Regions from separate parts of the Collimonas sp. GW821-FHT07E08 genome, predicted to be linked through region 2. Evidence: predicted binding sites of a transcription regulator. Region 2 holds the regulator's gene; each other region holds the start of a gene.

Region 1 (3,449 bases), on a different contig from region 2:
GCCGGCCTCGCCGGCCGGACAGTAGCCTGGACTCGAGCGCGTGAACGTCGATGGCGGTATAGTTAAACGAACTTAAGTTAACCCGACTCAAGGCTGACGGATCAAGGAAATTGTCATGGCGCTGGACCGTACTTACATGATTGAAACAACGAATGCGTTGTTTACGCTAGTCATCACCGAAGCCGGCGATGGCGGCTCTTATAAGGCGACGTATGTCGGGACCCGGCAAAAAGTCGAGCTGCCCTGGGTGGATAATCCCGGGCTGGGGCAGAAAGACCTTGACGGCGAAGCGACAGACGTCGATTTTGACGCGCTCATCGCGACTTGCCACCGCCAGATCGCGGAACGCGGGGGCGAGATACTCGGCATCCAGGATATTTCCGTCATCGACGAACGCCCCCGCAGAGACTGGGGAGCCAGCCGTTGACAATCCGGCCGCCGTCCGAAAACAGTATTACCTTCCATCAGCAATGATTATTTGACAGCAGCCGGCGCCGGCAGGCGTGGCCCTGCCCGCAAAAAAACTTGCGGAATCGCTCCTGATGGAGAATTATTTAAGCTCCGATCCGTCTCACTCCCAATGACACTGTCAAGGCCTGGCGCAGCAGTACCGGGCCGGTCGGCGCACGCCGCCGTTTTGCGAGGGCAGTCCATTCATCGCCTGGATAGACAAGGAGATTTTCATGAGGCCAGTCAGTACCTACATCATTGAAACCGACAATGCGCTTTTCACGCTGGTGGTCACGGAAACGGATGAAGGCGGTCCATACAGCGCCTCGTATATCGGGACCAGCCCGAAATTTGAACAGACCGAGATCGACGATGACGATGGCGGCCCGGCACAGGAGGACCTGGAGGGTGAAATGGAGGACGCGGATTTCGATGCGCTGCTGGCAGCCTGTCACCGCGAGATCGTCGAGCGCGGCGGCGAGATCGTCAGCATCGAAGATATATCTGACGACGATGATGACGACCGCTAGCATTTCACGCGGGAACATCGAATTTGCGGCGAAGCGCGGCTTCCCCCTGGGGGGCGACTCAAACTTGTGCGCACACGTCATTCCCGCGAACGCGGGAATCCATTTTGCGATGCGTGCCAAGTCATTAACTTGGATTCCCGCGTTCGCGGGAATGACGGTTTTTAGAGGACGCACAAGTTTGGATCGCGGCTTCCGCCTGGCCGAAGGCGGCAATTCTTCAGGGTTGATATATACTGCAGTGTAACTGTATATCCATACAGTCAATCATCTTCAATTTTGCCTGGCGCTCTTCGCAATGCGCAGAGCTGCGGCGCCCGCAACATGATCAGAGTGCTGGAAAACCGTTTTTATTATCTCGACAATTTCCTTGCCGTGGTGGCATCGGTGCGCGCCCGCTATCGGCATCTGCTGGATGGCGAGGAGCAGGCTTTCGCCGATGGTTTCGAAGCATTGCCGCTGGCCTCGCGCGCACTGCTGGTGCGGATGGTGATGCGCAAGGGCGAGCTGTTTCGCCTGGGCCGGCTGCGTTACGACGAAATCGGCTGCCCGCGCAGCGCCGCAGTGCCCCTGGTCGCCGCCGGCTGGCTGGACGGAGAGCCGGCCATCGATATCGGACAACTGTGCGGCCTGCTGACGAAAACCGAGCTCGCGGAAGTATTCCCGTTGCTGCCGCGCAGTGCGCGCAAGGCAGGGCAGCTGGAAATCCTGCGCGGCGAACATGGCGACACGGTGCGCACGCTCGCCGGCTGGGGCATCGATGAGCAGCTGTTGCAGTTGCGCATCGCACCTTTGTGCGACCGGCTGCGGCTGATGTTCTTCGGCAACCTGCGCCAGGACTGGTCGGAGTTCGTGCTGTCGGAACTGGGGATTTTCAGGTACGAACAGGTCGATTTGTCGCTTGCGCAAGGTTTCAGCAGCAGGCAAGACATCGACGATTACCTGCACCTGCACGCCTGCCGCGAACGGTTCCGTAACGGCGAAGCGCCGGCAGCCGTACTGGCTGACGTTCCCGAGGTGCCTTATCCGAACGACTGGCTGGAACAGCGCCGCAGCAAGCTGCTGTTCCAGGTCGCCCAGCACTACGAACGCAGCGCAGAACTGCCGGCCGCGCTACGGCTTTATGCTGAATGTGCTTGGCCGGGGGCGCGCCTGCGTGCGATCCGGGTGCTGGAACGCTGCGGCCAGCCCGATGCGGCTTTCGCACTGGCGCAGCAGGCCGAGCGGCAGCCGGAAAGCGAAGCTGAAAAACAGCAGCTGCTGCGCGTCATGCCGCGTTTGCGGCGGCAGCTGGGCCACGGCAAGATGCCGCAGGCCGCTGCCGCGGCTATCGTCCGCCAGGATATGGCGTTGCCGCGGGCCGAGCCCGGCATCCCGGTCGAAACCGTGCTTGCCAGCCATCTGTCGCGCCCCGATGCGCCCGTCGTCTACGTCGAAAACACGCTGATCAATTCACTGTTCGGCCTGCTGTTCTGGGATGCCATCTTTGCACCGCTGCCGGGCGCGTTCTTCCATCCGTTCCAGAGCGGCCCCGCGGACCTGCACAGCGCCGATTTCCAGCAACGCCGTGCTGCGCTGTTCGAGGCCGGTTTCGCCCTGTTCGACAGCGGCGGCTATAAGCAGGCTATCAGGCGCAATTTCCACGCCAAGGCCGGCATCCAGTCGCCGTTCGTGTTCTGGGATGCCATCGACGAAGCGCTGCTGGCAATGGCGCTGGATTGCCTGCCGCCGTTGCACCTGCGGAAATGTTTCGAGCGCATCCTGCAGGACATCAAGACCAACCGTTCCGGCTTGCCGGACCTGATCCAGTTCTGGCCGGCGGAAAAACGCTGCCAGATGATCGAAGTCAAAGGGCCGGGCGACCGCCTGCAAGACAACCAGATCCGCTGGCTGCACTATTTTGCCGAACACGGCATCCCGGTCGCCGTCTGTTACGTGCAATGGGCCGGGGAGTGCGCGTGAACCAGGCCGCATACGTAATCGCCGTCCGCGCCCTGTGCGAGTTCACGGCCAAGCAGGGCGACCTTGACCTGCGCTTCACGCCGGCGCCGACCGCGCTGGAAGGCATCGCCGGCCACGCCGCGGTGGCGTCGCGCCGCGATGCCGCCTATGAAAAGGAAGTCAGCCTGAGCGGCCGCTACGGGCCGTTGCTGGTGCGCGGCCGCGCCGACGGCTACGATCCGGCCTTGAACCGGCTGGAAGAAATCAAGACCTTCCGCGGCAGCCTGGAGCGCATGCCGGACAACCACCGCCATCTGCACTGGGCGCAGCTGCGGATCTACGGCCACTTGCTGTGCCAGGCGCGCAACCTGCCCGAACTGCAGCTGGCGCTGGTGTACTACGACATCGGCAGGCAGAAGGAAACCCTGCTGACCGAACATGCGACCGCCGCCTGCCTGCAACGGTTTTTCGAAGAGCAGTGCGGCCGCTTCCTGGCCTGGGCCGGACAGGAGATGGCGCATCGCGCGGCAC
Region 2 (3,449 bases):
CGTGCTCGCCGGTGGTCTTCAGAGGACCGATAGGCAAACGAACTTGTGCTTTTTCGACTGCGAAACCTTGCTTGGTCAACGCTTCAGCGATGTCGAAGTTGGTCACGGAACCGAACAGACGGCCGTCAACACCCGATTTTTGCGAAATCTGCACGGTCAGGCCGTTCAGTTTTTCGCCCTGGACTTGAGCGGCAGCCAGCTTGGCGGCGGCAGCTTTTTCCAGGTCGGCGCGCTTCGCTTCGAATTCAGCGATGGCAGTAGTTGTAGCACGACGTGCCATACGTTGCGGAATCAGGAAGTTACGTGCGTAACCGTCCTTGACGCGAACAACTTCACCCAGATTGCCGAGATTAACGACTTTTTCCAACAGAATGACTTGCATGTTTTTCTCCTATTTCAAGTCGTCAATTAAGCGTTGTGCAGATCGGTGTACGGCAGCAGCGCCAGGAAACGCGCGCGCTTGATCGCGGTGTCCACTTGACGTTGGTAGATTGCCTTGGTGCCGGTCAGACGTGCTGGCATGATCTTGCCGTTTTCCTGAACAAAATCCTTCAGCGTGTCGATATCTTTGTAGTCAACGCTGGCAACGTGTGCAGCGGTGAAACGGCAGAATTTCTTGCGCTTGAACAGCGGGTTTTGTTGTTGACGCTTGTTTTTCAGTTTGCTTTTATCGAACTTTTTACCGAATGCCATTTTTGGCTCCTGTATCTAAATTTTGACTAATTGATTCATCTGCAATTTCGGTTGCAGCGAAATCCGTGATGTGAAATACCAGGCTTCTACCGTTGCGGCTCTTGCGTGCCATGAATCCCGTAAACCAGAATGTCTCGCCCAATTGCGCCTTGCTGAACCTTCCCGAAATCTCGCCGACGGCTAGCGCGGCAATTTCGAATTCGATCAAGCGCTTGATGCCTGCTTCAATCGGTTCCGAGCGGTGCTGCAATATCGCAGATACGATCGGGATGCCTGCCGGTGTATAACGTATGACTTCACGTTCGGCGACTACGGCAACCAGTTGAAACACATTATTGGGTTGATCCACTCCTGATGAACTCGTCGGCTACGTAATGAATGCTGGTAGGCGGCTGATATCAGGCTGCCGGCGCTTCGGTGCGATGGCTCTTGGCAGCATCTTCCTTCTGCACAGCCTTCATCATTGGCGAAGGACCGGTTTCGGCCTTCTTCAGCTTGACGGTCAGATGACGCAGCACTGCATCATTGAACTTGAAGCCGGTTTCGATTTCAGCCAGGGTTTCGCTGTCGCACTCGATGTTGAGGCAGACGTAATGTGCTTTAGCCAGTTTCTGGATCAGGTATGCCAGTTGGCGGCGGCCCCAGTCTTCCACGCGATGCACAGTGCCGCCACGTGTAGTGACGATGCCTTTGTAGCGCTCGATCATCGCAGGCACTTGCTCGCTTTGATCTGGATGGACGATAAATACGATTTCATAATGACGCATGTAAGCTCCTTTTGGACGGATTGAAAAATCGCCCACCTCGGCGTCAAGACGAGTGTGGGAAGAGGAAAACCAGCAATAGTACTAGCAATTGCAACAAAACTCAATGATTTCAGACCCTGGCCCTGGCCGGGATGTAAGTAAATAGCTAAAGAGTGGTCAAATCGCATCAAATTGTCTTGCATTTGCACAAATACTGTACAAAAATACAGACTGTTGTTATGCACAGCATAGGTTGGGCGCGCCAGCGCTGCCTTTACTGTTTTTTTACCGCTTTTCCAAGCACTCCCACACCATTTTTTTACACCAAAATACGCCATGATCAAATTGACCGCACGTCAGCAGCAAATCCTCGATCTGATCAAGGACGCCATCGAAAACACCGGCTTCCCGCCGACGCGCGCCGAAATAGCAACGGAACTCGGCTTCCGCTCAGCCAATGCGGCAGAAGAACATCTGCAGGCGCTGGCGCGCAAGGGCGCCATCGTGATCTCGGCCGGCACCTCGCGCGGAATCCGGCTGACCGAAAGCGCCAGCCGCAGCCAGGGCACGCAGCTGGCCTTGCCGCACCCGGCCCTGATGCAGCTCAGCCTGCCGCTGGTCGGACGGGTCGCGGCGGGCTCGCCGATCCTGGCGCAAGAACATATCCAGGCCAGCTACAACGTCGACCCTGCCCTGTTCAGCGCCAAACCGGATTACCTGCTGAAGGTGCGCGGGATGTCGATGCGCGACGCCGGCATCCTGGACGGCGACCTGCTCGCGGTCAAGAAAGCCGACAGCGCCAGGAATGGCCAGATCGTGGTGGCCCGCCTGGGCGACGACGTCACCGTCAAGCGTTACCAGAAAACCGGCTCCACTATCCAGCTGCTGCCGGAAAATCCTGATTTCGAGCCGATCATCGTGACATCCAGCCAAGAGGATTTCGCCCTGGAGGGCCTGGCGGTCGGACTATTGCGCAGCTGGAATTAATCAGGAACGATCAAGGCGACGCCGTTTGGTCAGTATCTGGCTGGCGATGCCGCGCAAAATATTGACCTCCTCGGTTTCCAGCTGGGTGCGCGAGAACAGCCGCTTCAAGCGCGGCATCAGCTTTTTCGGGCTGGCCGGATCAAGGAATTCGATCTCTATCAAGGCTTGTTCAAGATGGGCGAACATGCCGTCGATGTCGGTCAGGCTGGCGGCGTTGCCCTGGAAACCGATCTCTCCGCTGCTTGCCGGCGACACATCTTCACTGGCTGCAACCCGGCATTCATACGCCAGCACCTGCACTGCCTGCGCCAGGTTCAGCGATGAATACTCGGGATTGGCCGGGATATTCAGCAACACATTGCATTTTTCGACAATCTCGTTAGGCAGCCCGTAACGTTCGCTGCCGAAGATGACGGCCGCATTCAGGCTGGCATCGCCGGCCAGCTGTGCCGCCAAGGCGCGCGGCGCCATCAAGGGCGGGGAAAATTCTCGCAAGCGGGCACTCAGGGCGGCAGCGAAGTTGCAGCCTTCCAGGGCCTGCTCCAGGCTGTCGACAATCCGCGCCGCCGCCAGGACATCCTGCGCGCCGCTGGCAAACGCGACCGCTTCCTCACGCTGCAACACGTCGGGGAAACGCGGGTTGACCAGGACCAGCTCGGAAAACCCCATGGTTTTGATAGCGCGTGCAGCAGCACCGACATTGCCGGGACTGCTGGTTTCGACCAGCACAAAGCGCAGCCGATTGAAAAGAGACGTGTTGATTTTTGCCGGGTTCATTTAAAATAGCGCCATTACGCGGATTTCTTCGACTAAAAGTTGCTTATTTTTCGAAATATTCACTGAAACATCCGCATCGTTCATTATTATTCATCATATAGGTGGTTCTGTTCCCGGTTGGCACAGTGCCGCCATTTTAACGGAACACTATCATGCATCCAATGCTCAATACGGCCATCAAGGCCGCCCGCAATGGCGCCAAGGTTATCTCGCGCGCCTCTTTCGACCTCGATTTGCTGAAAGTCA
Region 3 (3,449 bases), on a different contig from region 2:
GCCGCGATTTTCGCGCGGATGGATGCCGCATATTCCTTGCTCAGCAAACGGTCGAGCGGATTCTTGACGAAGGCCGGGTCGCCGAGGAAGGTATTGCGGTCCATGTAGGAATGGCGCATTGCTTCGGTCATGTAGTGCACCGCCGAGGCCGAATGGAAACCGAGCGCCTTCATGTCGTAACCCTCGAGAATGTTGAGGATCTGGCACATGGTGGCGCCGCCCGAGCTGGGCGGCGGCGCGGAGACGAACACGTAGCCGCGGTAAGTGCACGACAGCGGCGCGCTTTCGCTGATCTTGTAGCTGGCAAAGTCGGCCGCGGTGATGATACCGCCGCCAGCCTTGGATGCACGTTCCACCGCGGCCGGGATCGCGCCTTTATAGAAAGCGTCGGGGCCGTTGCGCGAGATCGCTTCCAGCGTCTTGGCCAGGTCCTTTTGCACCAGGCGGTCGCCCGGCTGCAACGGCGTGCCGTCGCGGCGCAGGAACAGGCGCGCTGCTTCCGGGTCTTTCTTGAACTGGGCGATGGTGGTATCGAGGATGTCGGTGTCGCCGCGGTTCAGGATATAACCGTCGCGCGCCAGCTTGATCGCCGGCTGCATCACCTGGGCGCGGGTCAGCTTGCCGTATTGGCGCTGCGCGGTGTCGAGGCCGAGCACGGTGCCCGGCACGCCTGCCGCCAGGTAGCCGAACAGGCTGGCGTTGGTGATCGCCTTGCCGTTGGCGTCCAGGTACATGTTGGCGCTGGCCGCGGCCGGCGCGGTTTCACGGAAGTTGATGAAGGTGTCGCGGCCGTCGGCCAGGTGGATGGTCATGAAGCCGCCGCCGCCGATATTGCCGCAGCAAGGGTTGACCACCGCTTGCGCATAACCGACCGCTACCGCCGCATCGATCGCATTGCCGCCCATCTTCAGGATATCGACGCCGACCTGTGAAGCCAGGTGCTGGGACGTCACCACCATGCCGTTCTTCGCTTCGACCGCAGGCGCGGAGGCTGCCTGCGCCGAGCCTAGCAGGCCCAGCAGCAGCGCCGAGGCCGCCAACGGTTTCATCCAATATGTAATACGCATACCTTCTCCCTATTATTAGTGGGCAAACCGCTTGCCCTTACCTCGAAATATGATGCATGGTCCGGCGGCGGAGCGGCTGCCGGCACGGAAATGTGCGTCACGATTATTGCATCCTCTTGCGCATCCGGCATGCTTTTTACTTTTCCGGATGACGATATGCGCAATAAGCATAAAATGCGCCCGATGCATCCGGGCCGCCACAACAAAGTTTGCGATAAGTTCGCACCTAAAGCGTGATTCCAGCCGGTGAATTTTGGGCGGTTTGCATCCCTGGCGGCGATATCTGCACATACAATATGCACCAGGTTTTCAAAAAACATGCGACAGTGCTTGCATAAATCACTGTTTTTTTATACAGTACTACCTGGAGTTTCAGATCAGGTCCCGAATTACTCACCATTTTTGCCGAAAGAACAACCATGGACGATAAAAAATCCGCACCCAATCCGGATAAAAGCAAGGCCCTTGCCGCGGCCTTGGCGCAGATCGAGAAACAGTTCGGCAAGGGTTCGGTCATGCGCATGGAAGACGGCGCCGTGGTCGAAGAAGTGCAGGTTGTCTCGACCGGTTCGCTCGGCCTGGATATCGCGCTGGGCGTCGGCGGTTTGCCGCGCGGCCGGGTGGTCGAGATCTACGGCCCGGAATCGTCCGGTAAAACCACACTGACGCTGCAGACCATCGCCGAAATGCAAAAGCTGGGCGGCACCTGCGCGTTCATCGATGCGGAACATGCGCTGGACGTCGGCTATGCGCAGAAGCTGGGCATCAACCTGTCCGAACTGCTGATCTCGCAGCCGGACACCGGCGAACAGGCGCTGGAAATCACCGATGCGCTGGTGCGCTCGGGCGGCGTCGACCTGATCGTGGTCGACTCGGTGGCTGCACTGACGCCGCGCGCCGAAATCGAAGGCGACATGGGCGATTCCCTGCCCGGCCTGCAGGCGCGCCTGATGTCGCAAGCGCTGCGCAAGCTGACCGGCAGCATCAACCGCACCAACACGCTGGTGATCTTCATCAACCAGATCCGCATGAAGATCGGCGTCATGTTCGGCAATCCGGAAACCACCACCGGCGGCAACGCCCTGAAATTCTACGCTTCGGTGCGCCTGGACATCCGCCGCACCGGCTCGATCAAGTCGGGCGATGAAGTGATCGGCAACGAAACCAAGGTCAAGGTCGTCAAGAACAAGATCGCGCCGCCGTTCAAGGAAGCGCATTTCGATATCCTGTATGGCGAAGGCACATCGCGCGAAGGTGAAATCCTCGATCTCGGCTCCGACGCCAAGATCGTCGAGAAGTCGGGCGCCTGGTACAGCTACAACGGCGAACGCATCGGCCAAGGCAAGGACAATGCCCGCACCTACCTGAAAGAACGGCCAGAGCTGGCGCGTGAGATCGAGAACAAGGTGCGCGCTTCACTGGGCGTGCCGCTGCTGGGCGAGATCAAGTCTGACAGCAGCGACAAGGCGGCCGAAAAAGCCGCAGCCAAGGCAAGCAAGGCTGCCGCCAAGGCAGAAGAGCCGGTCTGATAGCCATCGCTGTATAGCGATATAAGCCGGCCCGGTTCGGCAAACGCCTTTCATACATATCCGTCAAACGGATTGTTGAAGGGCGTTTTTGTTTCAGACATGCATTTGGTTTGGATTACAGGAAGCTGCCATGGCAAAACTGCAGATCAGCCTCAAGGCCAGGGCGCTGCGCTATCTGTCGGCGCGCGAACACAGCCGCCTGGAGCTGGCGCGCAAGCTGGCGCGTTATGCACAGGAAGGCGACGATATCGAAGCTTTGCTGGATACGTTGGAAGCCGCAAAACTGCTGTCGCAGGCGCGTTTTTCCGAATCGCTGATCCACCGCCGCGCCCATCGTTTCGGCAACAGCCGCATCCTTTCGGAGCTGCAAAGCCACGGCATCGATGCCGAAGCGCTGGTGGACATCAAGGCCGGCCTGGCCAGCGGCGAAGTCGCCCGCGCGCGTGAAGTCTGGCGCAAGAAATTCAACCAGCCGGCGGCCGATGCCGCCGAGCGCGCCAAGCAAATGCGGTTCTTGCTGCAACGCGGATTTTCTCATCGCGCAATCCAGGCCGCGGTGAAGGGCGGCGATGACGATGAGGATTATTGAGGCAAGGAAGCAGGCAACTTCGATCCCCCGAAACCTGGGCAAACTGCGGTCTCCAAACCATCGTTTTCATTCCGATTTTTAGCGATGGCCCCCGCCCCGGGGGCTTTCGATGGCTGTTTTGCAATTGTCGATCTAAATCGCTAAGGTGCGTAAGCTGTGCTACACTTTTGGGGTTTTTTGCAAACCGCAGGAGCGGCAGTTACCATAGAAACTGTGGTAACGACACGCAAATCAGTCCACCATTATGTCTCTGACACCTTCCAT
Region 4 (3,449 bases), 170 kb from region 2:
GGCACCGCCCTCAAGATCTACGACAAATGGTTCGGCCCCGGCAGCAAATCGCCGCTGCCGCGCCTGTTCAAGATCGGCGACACCAGGCTGAGCCAGAACTGACCGACTTCTGAGTGCATCTGTCTTGCACCGGCAAGCCTTCGGGCCTGCCGGTGTTTTTTTGTTGAGTAGCCGCAAAGTAGAAAATGACTGAGTTCCAAGCTGCCCTGGGGCAAATGCTGGCCCCCAAATATCTCGGCTGGCTGGTCGACGGCCTGTGGATGACGCTGCAGCTGTCGGCCGTGGTTGCCGTGCTTTCCACCTTGCTGGGCGTCGTCGTCGCAGCCGCACGCTCGAGCCGGCAACCCTGGTTGTTGCTGCCTGCCGGCGGCTTCCTTTCCGTCTTCCGCAATACGCCGCTGCTGGTGCAGCTGTTCTTCTGGTATTTCGGCGTCTCCAGCCTGCTGCCGGATGGTTCGGTGGAATGGCTCAATGCGGTGCACAGCGTGGCGCTGGGACCGTACCTGACACTGACATGGCCATCGTTCGAACTGCTGTGCGCAATCTTCGGCCTGAGCCTGTATTCCGCTGCCTATGTCAGCGAGGAAATCCGCGCCGGCATGCGCGGCGTTGCCGAAGCACAGCGGCTGGCGGCCGCCGCCCTTGGCTTGAACCGCTGGCAGGGATTGCGTTACGTGATCCTGCCGCAAGCAATACGCATCGCGCTGCCGCCCTTACTTGGCCAGTACATGAACATCGTCAAGAACACGTCGTTGACCATGGCCATCGGCCTGGCTGAACTGTCTTACACTTCGCGCCAGGTGGAAGCGCAAACCTTCAAGACCTTCCAGGCTTTTGGCGTGGCGACCTTGTTTTACATCGCCGCCATCGCGCTGATCGAAACCGCCGGCCAGCTGCTCCAGCGCCGGCAAAGACTTGCCGGCGGTACGCAGCGATGAGCATGCAGCTCAGCGTATTGACGGACAACCTGCCTTACCTGCTCTGGGGCGCTTATCCCGACGGCCCGCTGGGCGGCGCGGCCTTGACCGTGCTGCTCAGCGTCGGTTCGGCGCTGGTCTCGGCATTGCTGGGGCTGGCGCTGGGCGTCGCCTTGTCGCTGGCGCGCGGCTGGCCGCAGCTGCTGCTGACCATGGTGCTCGGCTTCTTCCGGGCGATCCCGGTGCTGATGCTGATCTTCTGGACTTACTTCCTGCTGCCGATTGTTTTCCATATCAACGTGCCGGGCGTGCTGTCGGTGATGTGCGCCCTGGCGCTGATCGGCGGCGCCTACCTGGCGCATTCGGTGCATGCCGGCATCGGCGGCGTCAAGGCCGGGCAATGGGATGCCGGCCTGTCGCTGGGCATGACGCGCATGGCGGTGCTGCGCCACATCGTGCTGCCGCAGGCGCTGCAGATGATGCTGCCGTCCTTCGTCAACCAATGGGTAACCCTGGTCAAGGACAGTTCACTGGCCTATATCGTCGGCGTCGGCGAACTATCGTTCGTGGCGGCGCAGGTCAACAGCCGGGTGATGATTTATCCGGCCGAGATCTTCATGTTCATCGGCTTGATCTATTTTGTGCTGTGTTCGGGACTGGGCTTGCTTGCGGGCCGGGTGGCGGCGCATTTCGGTTCCGCCCAAAACTGGCAGTTGGATCAGGCGCGCTGATCCAACTGCCAACTTATTGACTGATTTGGCAAGCCAGATAGATAACCGTATTGACTAAAGCAGGATTGAATTTATACTGTATATACATACAGTATAATATAAATCTCAGTCTTGTCTTAAAGCTTGCCATGTTCATATCCACCGGTACATCCAGCATTTCCGCCGCCGCCCAATCGGTCGTGGCAGCCTTGCCGCATGCCTTGTGGCGCGCAGACCAGATGGGTTCCTACCAGGGCGTGGTCACCGCCTCCGGCCATCCATCCCTCGACCGTGAATTGCCGAACGGCGGCTGGCCGCATTCGGCATTGATAGAGCTGCTGCTGCAACAGGCCGGCTGCGGCGAAATGCGCCTGCTGCAGCCGGCGCTGATGCGCATCGCCAGCCAGCGCCGGATCGTCTTGCTGCAGCCGCCGCATCTGCCGCAGATCGCGGCCTGGGACGGCGCCGGCCTGGCCAGCGGACAGCTGCTGTGGATCAAGGCGGCGCGCAGCGCCGATGCGCTGTGGTCGGCGGAACAGGTATTGCGCAACGGCAGCTGCGGCGCGCTGCTGCTATGGCAATCCCATGTCCGGGGCGAGGCTTTGCGCCGCCTGCACCTGGCGGCCCAGGCCAGCGACACCCTGCTGTGGCTGCTGCGGCCGCTGAGCGCCGCCCACGAATCCTCGCCCTCGCCTTTGCGGCTGACATTGCGGCCGGCGCGCAACGGGGTCGAAATCCAGCTGCTCAAACGCAAGGGGCCGCAACACGAACAAGCGTTTTACCTGCCGCTGGCGGCAACCGTGGCCCCGGCCACCGCTCCAGCCGTTCCGCCACCTTCTTTTGCCGTACCCGACCATGACACTCTGGATAGGCATACACCTGCCGCTGCTGGCGCTGGAAACATTGCGCCCGCGCTGGTCTGAGCCCTGCATGCTGGCGGTGCTGGAACATGACCAGGTGCTGGCCATGACGCCCGCCGCGGCGGCCAGCGGCGTGCGCCCGGGCATGCGCCGCGGCGGCGTGCTGGCGCTGGCGCCGCAGGCTTTGTTATGCGAGCGCGATGCGGCGCGCGAACAAGGCGCGCGCGACGATATCGCGCTGGCCCTGCTGCAATACACGCCGGAAGTAGCGCATGCCGAGGAAGATTCGCTGCTGCTCGACATCAGCGCCAGCCTGAGCGCTTTCGGCGGCCGGCTGGCGCTGTGCCGCCGCATCCGCGACAGCATCCAGGCGCTGGGTTTCACGCCGCACATCAGCATGGCGCCAACCGCCCAGGGCGCGTGGCTGCTGGCCCGCCATCGCCGCCGCATGCAACGCCGCAGCCTGCGCCTGGCCAGCCTGCAGCGGCGGCTGGATCGATTGCCGTTCGCGATCCTGCCGGCGGCGCGCGCCCACCAGGAATGGCTGGCCGGCATCGGCTGCCAGACCCTGGCCGACTTGCGCAAGCTGCCGCGCGCCGGGCTGCAGCGGCGCAGCGACAAGCACATCCTGGACACCCTGGACCGCGCCTACGGCAGCGCACCCGAAATTTTCGAATGGGTGCAGCCGCCGCAGGCATTCAGCGCCTGGCTGGAGCTGCCGGACCGCATCGAACATGCCGAGGCGGTACTGTTTGCGGCGCGCCGCCTGGTCTTGCAAATGATCGGCTGGCTGGTAGCGCAGCAGCTGGCGGTATCGCGTTTCCTGCTGTCGCTGGAACACGAACGCGGGCGCCAGGCAATCGCCCCGACGCCGCTGGAAATCGCGCTGGGCGAACCGGCCTGGCATGAAGAACACCTGCTGCGCCTGCTGAAAGAAAGGCTGGGCCGGCTGCAACTCGATG

What was found. Region 2 encodes LexA, which represses DNA repair genes until DNA is damaged. Its sites were predicted from a motif close to ACTGTATNNNNATACAGT; they were not measured.
Region 1: AC07RZ_RS20035 (VRR-NUC domain-containing protein) is a predicted target of LexA. The motif match lies at 1,224-1,241, and genes of this name have one in related genera.
Region 3: recA (recombinase RecA) is a predicted target of LexA. The motif match lies at 1,409-1,426, and genes of this name have one in related genera.
Region 4: imuA (translesion DNA synthesis-associated protein ImuA) is a predicted target of LexA. The motif match lies at 1,724-1,741, and genes of this name have one in related genera.

Annotation. Positions count from the first base shown of each region.
Region 1 covers NZ_JBWKQR010000017.1:12,243-15,691, forward strand. The annotation lists gene AC07RZ_RS20025 (hypothetical protein) at 116-427, shown strand; gene AC07RZ_RS20030 (hypothetical protein) at 684-980, shown strand; gene AC07RZ_RS20035 (VRR-NUC domain-containing protein) at 1,302-2,939, shown strand; gene AC07RZ_RS20040 (ATP-dependent DNA helicase) at 2,918-3,449, shown strand, end outside.
Region 2 covers NZ_JBWKQR010000003.1:284,103-287,551, reverse strand. The annotation lists gene rplI (50S ribosomal protein L9) at 1-382, opposite strand, end outside; gene rpsR (30S ribosomal protein S18) at 409-693, opposite strand; gene priB (primosomal replication protein N) at 680-1,042, opposite strand; gene rpsF (30S ribosomal protein S6) at 1,092-1,460, opposite strand; gene lexA (transcriptional repressor LexA) at 1,776-2,426, shown strand; gene AC07RZ_RS05755 (RNA methyltransferase) at 2,427-3,203, opposite strand; gene AC07RZ_RS05750 (inositol monophosphatase family protein) at 3,356-3,449, shown strand, end outside.
Region 3 covers NZ_JBWKQR010000008.1:210,575-214,023, forward strand. The annotation lists gene ggt (gamma-glutamyltransferase) at 1-1,049, opposite strand, end outside; gene recA (recombinase RecA) at 1,487-2,596, shown strand; gene recX (recombination regulator RecX) at 2,727-3,185, shown strand; gene AC07RZ_RS12610 (DUF2889 domain-containing protein) at 3,430-3,449, shown strand, end outside.
Region 4 covers NZ_JBWKQR010000003.1:116,341-119,789, reverse strand. The annotation lists gene AC07RZ_RS05035 (ABC transporter substrate-binding protein) at 1-102, shown strand, start outside; gene AC07RZ_RS05030 (amino acid ABC transporter permease) at 186-938, shown strand; gene AC07RZ_RS05025 (amino acid ABC transporter permease) at 941-1,648, shown strand; gene imuA (translesion DNA synthesis-associated protein ImuA) at 1,777-2,550, shown strand; gene AC07RZ_RS05015 (Y-family DNA polymerase) at 2,483-3,449, shown strand, end outside.